2 linked regions of the Rudanella lutea DSM 19387 genome follow. The protein of the gene in region 1 interacts with the protein of each later gene in a pairwise test. Links are inferred from orthologs where the notes say so. Each region holds a gene or a part of one and is shown on either strand. Other genes may lie near its edges. The genes, in order: RUDLU_RS0116620 and topA.

The links.
Region 2: the proteins of RUDLU_RS0116620 (region 1) and topA interact in binary tests that used the Escherichia coli proteins (3 or more experiments, as listed by UniProt). The link is inferred for Rudanella lutea DSM 19387 from one-to-one orthologs.

The regions. Positions count from the first base shown.
Region 1 is NZ_KB913013.1:4,011,277-4,014,348, forward strand. What follows is about bases 131-2,879. They hold RUDLU_RS0116620 (IMPACT family protein), read right to left. Parts: upstream 1,946-2,879; coding sequence 1,316-1,945; downstream 131-1,315. Other genes in these bases: RUDLU_RS0116615 (alpha/beta hydrolase), read right to left, coding at 146-1,234; RUDLU_RS0116625 (DEAD/DEAH box helicase), read left to right, coding at 2,205-2,879. In the rest of the region: RUDLU_RS0116610 (leucyl aminopeptidase family protein), read right to left, coding at 1-118; more of RUDLU_RS0116625, read left to right, coding at 2,880-3,072.
Region 2 is NZ_KB913013.1:918,303-921,784, reverse strand. What follows is about bases 101-3,259. They hold topA (type I DNA topoisomerase), read left to right. Parts: upstream 101-419; coding sequence 420-3,059; downstream 3,060-3,259. Other genes in these bases: RUDLU_RS0104025 (SIR2 family NAD-dependent protein deacylase), read left to right, coding at 3,170-3,259; RUDLU_RS0104035 (YciE/YciF ferroxidase family protein), read right to left, coding at 101-101. Also shown: more of RUDLU_RS0104035, read right to left, coding at 1-100; more of RUDLU_RS0104025, read left to right, coding at 3,260-3,482. UniProt on the Escherichia coli protein: Releases the supercoiling and torsional tension of DNA, which is introduced during the DNA replication and transcription, by transiently cleaving and rejoining one strand of the DNA duplex.

The sequences.
Region 1 (3,072 bases):
AGGTTGGCAGTCGCACCGTGCGGGCCAACTCGGTTAATGTAGCCGAAAGGTTGTCGTTCTGAACAACCGGAATAAGAAGGGTATCGGGCGTGGCCGACTGCAAAATTGATAGGTGCATGGGAACAGATGGATAAAACGAGGGGCTTCAGACGGCTGGTTGCGAGTAGAATAGCCACTCCAGTGCCGCCGGAAATTCGCGGCCCCAATGTACTTCCTGATGGGCTCCGTCGGGGTCGACGGAGAGGTAAATGTCGATGGGTTGCCCCTTGTAGCACTGTTTCAGGAGGGAATCCTGAAACCGTTGCAGGTTGGGAACCATGTATTTCGATTCGGTTTCGCCCCCGTACACGTAGATGCGCATAGGCGAGGGCGTCTGGAACCGGATGGCATCGAAATAGATTTTGGGCGAGATCCAGAGCGAGGGCGAAAACACCATGAGCCGCCCGAAAATGTGGGGGTGCAGCAGCCCCCCGTAAATGCTGATGAGCCCACCCAGCGAGCTGCCGCCCAGGCCGGTATGCGGGGCATCGGGCCGGGTTCGGTACTGCGCATCAATGGCAGGCTTGAGCGTTTGGGCAATAAAAGCCAGATACGCCCGACCACGCCCTTGCGCCATCCGGCTTTTGTGAATCGTAAACTCTTCGATGCGCTGTTGATAGCCGTGGTCGATAGTGACCAGAATCACCTCATGATGTTGCCGGGCGGCCAGAATCGCCATTTTTTGTTCTACGCCCCACGAGCCGTACCCCTCGCCTTCGCCAATTAGGTTCTGGCCATCGTGGAGGTACAAAACCGGGTAGCGTTTGTCGGGGTTCTGGTGGTAATCGTAGGGCAGGAGTACCCGGACCCGGCGCGAAGCACCCAGCTGAGGGGCGTAAAAATCGGAACTCAACACCTCCAGATGCGGCACCAGCGCCGGGTTGAACGCCTGACCCGATAAGCGCCAGTGGGGTACAAAATCCTGCTGAAACTCGGTGCCCGGACTCAAAACCCGGTTGGGGCGGCTTTCGCCCGCGCCGGTCAGCTCAACGCTGTCCCAGCCACCCCGTGTGTACTTGTACTCGACAATGTCGGGTAGCCGAATGTCGGCCGGAAACGTCAGGGTGTAGGTTCCGGGGCCCGACCGTTGCAGTTGAAACACATCCAGATCGGGGTGCCAGCCGCAAAAATTGCCCGACACAAAAACCGGTCGGTCGTCGGTAACGGAGGTATTCAGTTCCAGTCGTAGCGGCATAGCGCGTTCGGCAAATCCAAAGCCAGATTATACTCGCCCAACACGGTGGCCGGGCGAATGGTTTGTTGGCGGTTGGGTCAACTACCCATTTGGCATCCACTCGGTTTGCACGCCGGGTAGCTGACTCAGTCGGTCGAGTACGCTGTTGACCTGCGTTTTGCGCATAGATACCTCCAGCGTAGGCTCGTTGTCGAATGATTGGCTCAGGACCGTCAGTTGTTGCTCTTTCACCAGCCGCATCACGCTGTTCATCTGCTCGAAACTGAACCGAATTCGGTACTGCTCATCAATTGTACGGGTCTCGAACCGGGCGTTGGCGAGGGCCTCGACCGTAGCGCTTTTGTAGGCGTTGATCAGCCCCGGTACTCCCAGCAGGGTTCCGCCAAAATAGCGCACCACCACCACCAGTATATTGGTGAGCGGTTGACCCGGTTTGTCGTGGCTGTAAATCGTATTTAGAATCGGCCGTCCGGCAGTGCCGCTTGGTTCACCGTCGTCGTTGACCCGGTAATGGTCCTTCCCCAAGCCCAGCCGGTAGGCGTAGCAATGGTGAGCCGCTTTGGGGTGTTGCTGGCGCAGGGTTTCGAGCCGTTGTTTGGCGTCTGTCTCCGACCGGATCGGGTAGGCGTAGGCCAGAAAGCGGCTGCCCCGGTCGCGAAACTGCCCCTCGGTGGGTTCGGAAAGCGTGCAAAAAGTGTCGTCAAAAAGCATTCTACTGACCAGAAGGTGGCCTGTTATTCAGATAATAGACAAAATTAAGACTTAATTAAACCATCATTTGGTATTGGTGTTATGATTCGTATATTTGGAATCGTTACCTGTAGAAAATACGGCATAAATACCGTACAGGCTATCTTTATTCTTCAGCCTGATAACCCCCCGCCGTACGTACGATCCTGCTTATGTTCAATCCCTGAACGGAGCGCGGCTTTGGCTTGGGCTCCGTTTTGAGAATCCTCTTGACCGTCGCATGAAAGTCTCGCCAACCGAGCCATTCCAGCTTGTTTATTCGTTACTGGAACATGAGTTTCTGGGCTATCTGATCGAGGCTTTTGTGGTACAACGCAATGCCAAAGGTGAGCTCACGCTTCAGAATCAGACCCTCTCGACCCAAAACGCGAGTGAGTTTGCCGATGGGCTCGACGAGCGCGACTTCGAACTCATTCGCCTGATCGATGCTATTCAGCAGGATATGGTGGTGAAAAAGTTTAACAGCCGGAAACTGCCCGCTATTGACTTTTTTCTGAAGGTCTACGACAGTCAGAAGGGCGATAAACTCTTGCAGGAAGCCATTGCCGGCTATCTCGAAAACATAAAGCCGCAGATTCTGGAACGATTGCAGGGAAAGCCCTTTTACATCATGGGTAAAGATGGCAACCCTGCCTGGATGCCTATCGAATGGCTGACCGAACCGGCCCGGGTACATTTCCATTTTGTACGAAACGAAGATTCAACGCACTACTTCCCCATTATCCGGCAGAATCATCAGCGGGTCGATTTTCAGTTCAAAAACGCGATGATTCTCTGCGATGAGCCTGCCTGGATGCTCGTGGGGCAGTGTTTGTACCATTTTGCGCAAAATGTGGACGGTAAAAAACTCCGCCCCTTTTTGAACAAAAACCATATTGTGGTACCCCGTAAAGTCGAAGATGAGTATTACCGGCGGTTTGTGGTGCCCCTGATTGCCAATTACGAGGTGTTTGCCAAAGGGTTTGAAATCCGGGCCGAAGTGCTCGACCCACAGCCGATTCTGACCGTAGCCGAGCATCGTACCACGCCCTCGCCGATATCGTCGGTGCTGGGAAATCAGCCGCGTCATCAACTTCAGACCACGGTTG
Region 2 (3,482 bases), 3.1 Mb from region 1 along the record:
ATGTCTTTCAGTTCGGTGATAAAAAGGCTTTTCAATCCCTCACCCGTGTCTGCGTCATTTCCACTAAAGAAATTTGACACACGATCCATCAGCGATGCCATAATCGAATAGTTTAAGGTTATGTTGAACTGCCTAACCCCTTGTCAATGATTATGCCATTACTGATTATCTGATAGTTATGCCTGAGCAAAGGGAGAAATGTGGGGTGTAAAATCTACAAATAGTGTAGACTAATTCGCTTTGTCTGCAAGTGCCAAATCGAACGGTTTAGCCTAATATTTTGTTAATTTATTACAATCTGGCTCACCTCGCAGGAAGTCGGCATGTTGCCGTGTGTTGCAACATTCAGTCGTTTTGCGTCTATATTTGGCGGAATGCGGTGGCGAATTGTGGGGATGCATCAACCTGAAAGACCATTTATGTCAAAGAACTTAGTCATTGTGGAGTCGCCTGCCAAGGCGAAAACCATTGAAGGCTACTTAGGTAAAGATTTTACGGTTCGGTCGAGCTACGGCCACGTTCGCGACCTGCCCAAAGACGGCCTGGCCGTTGATGTGAGTAATGGCTTTAAACCGGCGTACGAAGTGTCGCCGGATAAACGCCAATTGGTCAACGAACTGAAAAAAATGGCTAAGGAAGCCCAAGAGGTCTGGCTCGCAACCGACGACGACCGCGAGGGTGAGGCTATTTCGTGGCACTTGAAAGAGGCATTGGGCCTACGCGAAAACACCAAACGGATTGTCTTTCGGGAGATTACCAAAAACGCTATTCTGAACGCCATTGGGCAACCCCGATCTATTGACCTCAATCTGGTCAATGCCCAGCAGGCCCGCCGGGTTCTCGACCGGTTGGTGGGGTATGAGCTTTCGCCCGTGCTCTGGCGTAAGATCAAAGGGGGCAGCACGGGCCTGTCGGCAGGCCGGGTGCAGTCGGTAGCCCTGCGGTTGGTGGTCGACCGCGAGCGCGAAATTGATGCGCACCAGTCGAAGTCGAGTTTTAAAGTGACGGCTCAGTTTGTGGTTGATGGCGGCAAGATTTTGAACGCCGAACTGCCCAAAAACTTTGCGACTGTTGAAGAGGCTCGGGGCTTTTTGCAGCTCTGCGTCGGTGCCGAGTTTACGATTAAAAATCTGGAGACGAAGCCCGCCAAAAAATCGCCGGCTCCGCCCTTCACCACGTCGACGTTGCAGCAGGAAGCCTCGCGTAAGATGAGCTACGCTGTCGACCGGACCATGAAGCTGGCCCAAAGCCTGTACGAAGCGGGTAAAATATCGTACATGCGTACCGACTCGACCAACCTGTCGCAGGAGGCCATCGGGAAAGCCAAAGCCGAGATCGAAACCGAGTTTGGACCTAATTATGTCCAGACGCGTCAGTATAAAACCAAAAATGAGTCGGCGCAGGAGGCACACGAAGCCATCCGGCCGACCAATTTCAATGACCGCGACGCGGGGTCGAACCGCGACGAAAAACGGTTGTATGAACTGATCTGGAAGCGGGCCATTGCCTCACAAATGGCCGACGCCCAGCTCGAACGCACCACGGCTACCATTTCGATTCGATTTGGCAATGGGGCTACGCAAACCGTGCGGGCTACCTCGCTCGACGATAGCCCGTTCGATATGCCGGTGGCGGCTCCGTCCACGCCCGGCTCGTACCCCAATGAGCTGGTGGCACAGGGCGAAGTAATCAAGTTTGACGGCTTTTTGCGGGTTTACCTCGAATCGAAAGATGATGAGGATGAAGAAAGCAAAGGGATGCTCCCTCCGCTTCGGATTGGGCAGGTACTCAACCTGGGGCAGATGAAAGCCACCGAGAAGTTTTCGCGCCCGCAACCCCGTTATGCCGAAGCCAGCCTGGTGAAGAAACTCGAAGAAATGGGCATAGGCCGTCCTTCGACGTATGCGCCTACTATTTCGACGATTATTAATCGGGGTTATGTGGTGAAATCGGACCGGGCCGGTCAGGAGCGTGCCTTCCGCGAGCTTTTGCTGACCCAGAATCAGGTAAGCGAGAAAACCGGGAAGGAAATGTTCGGCTCCGAAAAGGCCAAGCTCTTCCCGACTAATACCGGCATGGTGGTCAACGATTTTCTGGTGGAGTATTTCCCCGACATCGTTGATTTCAAGTTCACCGCGAACGTCGAAAAGGATTTTGACGAAATCGCCAACGGTCGGCGCGACTGGCAGCAGATGCTTGAAGGATTCTACAACCCTTTCCACCGCAATGTGGAGGAGGTGCAGGGTTCCGATGGTGTGTCGTTCAAAACAGGCGCTCGTGAACTGGGCCTCCACCCGGCTTCGGGCAAGAAAGTATCGGCCCGGCTGGGTCGGTATGGGGCCTATGTGCAAATTGGCGAGTCGACTGACGAAGAAAAGCCTCAGTACGCCAACCTGCGCTCCGATCAGCTTATCGAAACCATCTCGTTGCAGGAAGCCCTCGATCTGTTTGCCCTTCCTCGCGAGGTTGGTTTCTTTGAAGATAAGCCGATGGTGATTGGTATTGGTAAGTTTGGCCCCTATGTACGGCACGACGATAAATACGTATCGCTGACGAAAGAAGACGATCCGTACGCTATCAGTGCAGAGCGGGCGGTTGAGCTTATTCAGCAAAAACGGGCCGAATCGGTGAGCGATACGCTGGGTGAGTTTGAAGGCAAGCCGGTGACAACGGGAAAAGGTCGATTTGGCCCGTACGTGAAGTTTGAAGATAAATATATCTCGCTGCCCAAAGGGGAGCAACTGGGTGCGATTACGCTCGATCGGGCGATTGAGCTGATTCAGCAGAAGCGGCAGGCCGAAGCGAACAAGTACATCAAGGAGTTTCCGGAAAACCCCAACGTAAAGGTGGTCAACGGGATGTACGGTCCGTATTTGGCGGTAGGTAAGCGCAACGTCAGGATTCCGAAGGAAACCGACCCGGCTACCCTGACGCTCGAACAGTGTCTGGAACTGGCGGGCGAACCTGCCGAAGGAGCCGACAAAAAAGCGCCCGCTAAAAAGGCGGCTACGGCAAAGAAAGCCGCTCCTGCCAAAAAAGCTCCAGCGAAGAAAAAGTAAGGCAAGTCCCTTCGGGGCTAAAGAATAAGAATGCGGTCGGATCGATTGGGAAAGCCTCCCGGTCGGTCCGGCCGCTTTCGTTTGTGGCCTACATTTCGTATCTTAAGAACATGGAATCGAAACGCAAACTTGTGGTTTTATCGGGGGCGGGAATCAGCGCCGAAAGTGGTCTGGCAACGTTCCGTGATTCAAACGGACTCTGGGAAAACTACCGAATTGAGGACGTTGCCACGGCCGATGCCTGGGTGCGTAACCCAGCGCTGGTACAGGATTTTTACAACAAACGCCGGAAACAGGCGCTGAGTGCGCAACCCAACGCGGGGCATAAGGCACTGGTAGCCCTCGAAGCCAAATACGACGTGACGGTGATTACGCAGAACGTTGATAATCTGCACGAAAAAGCAGGTTCATCGACCGTGTTAC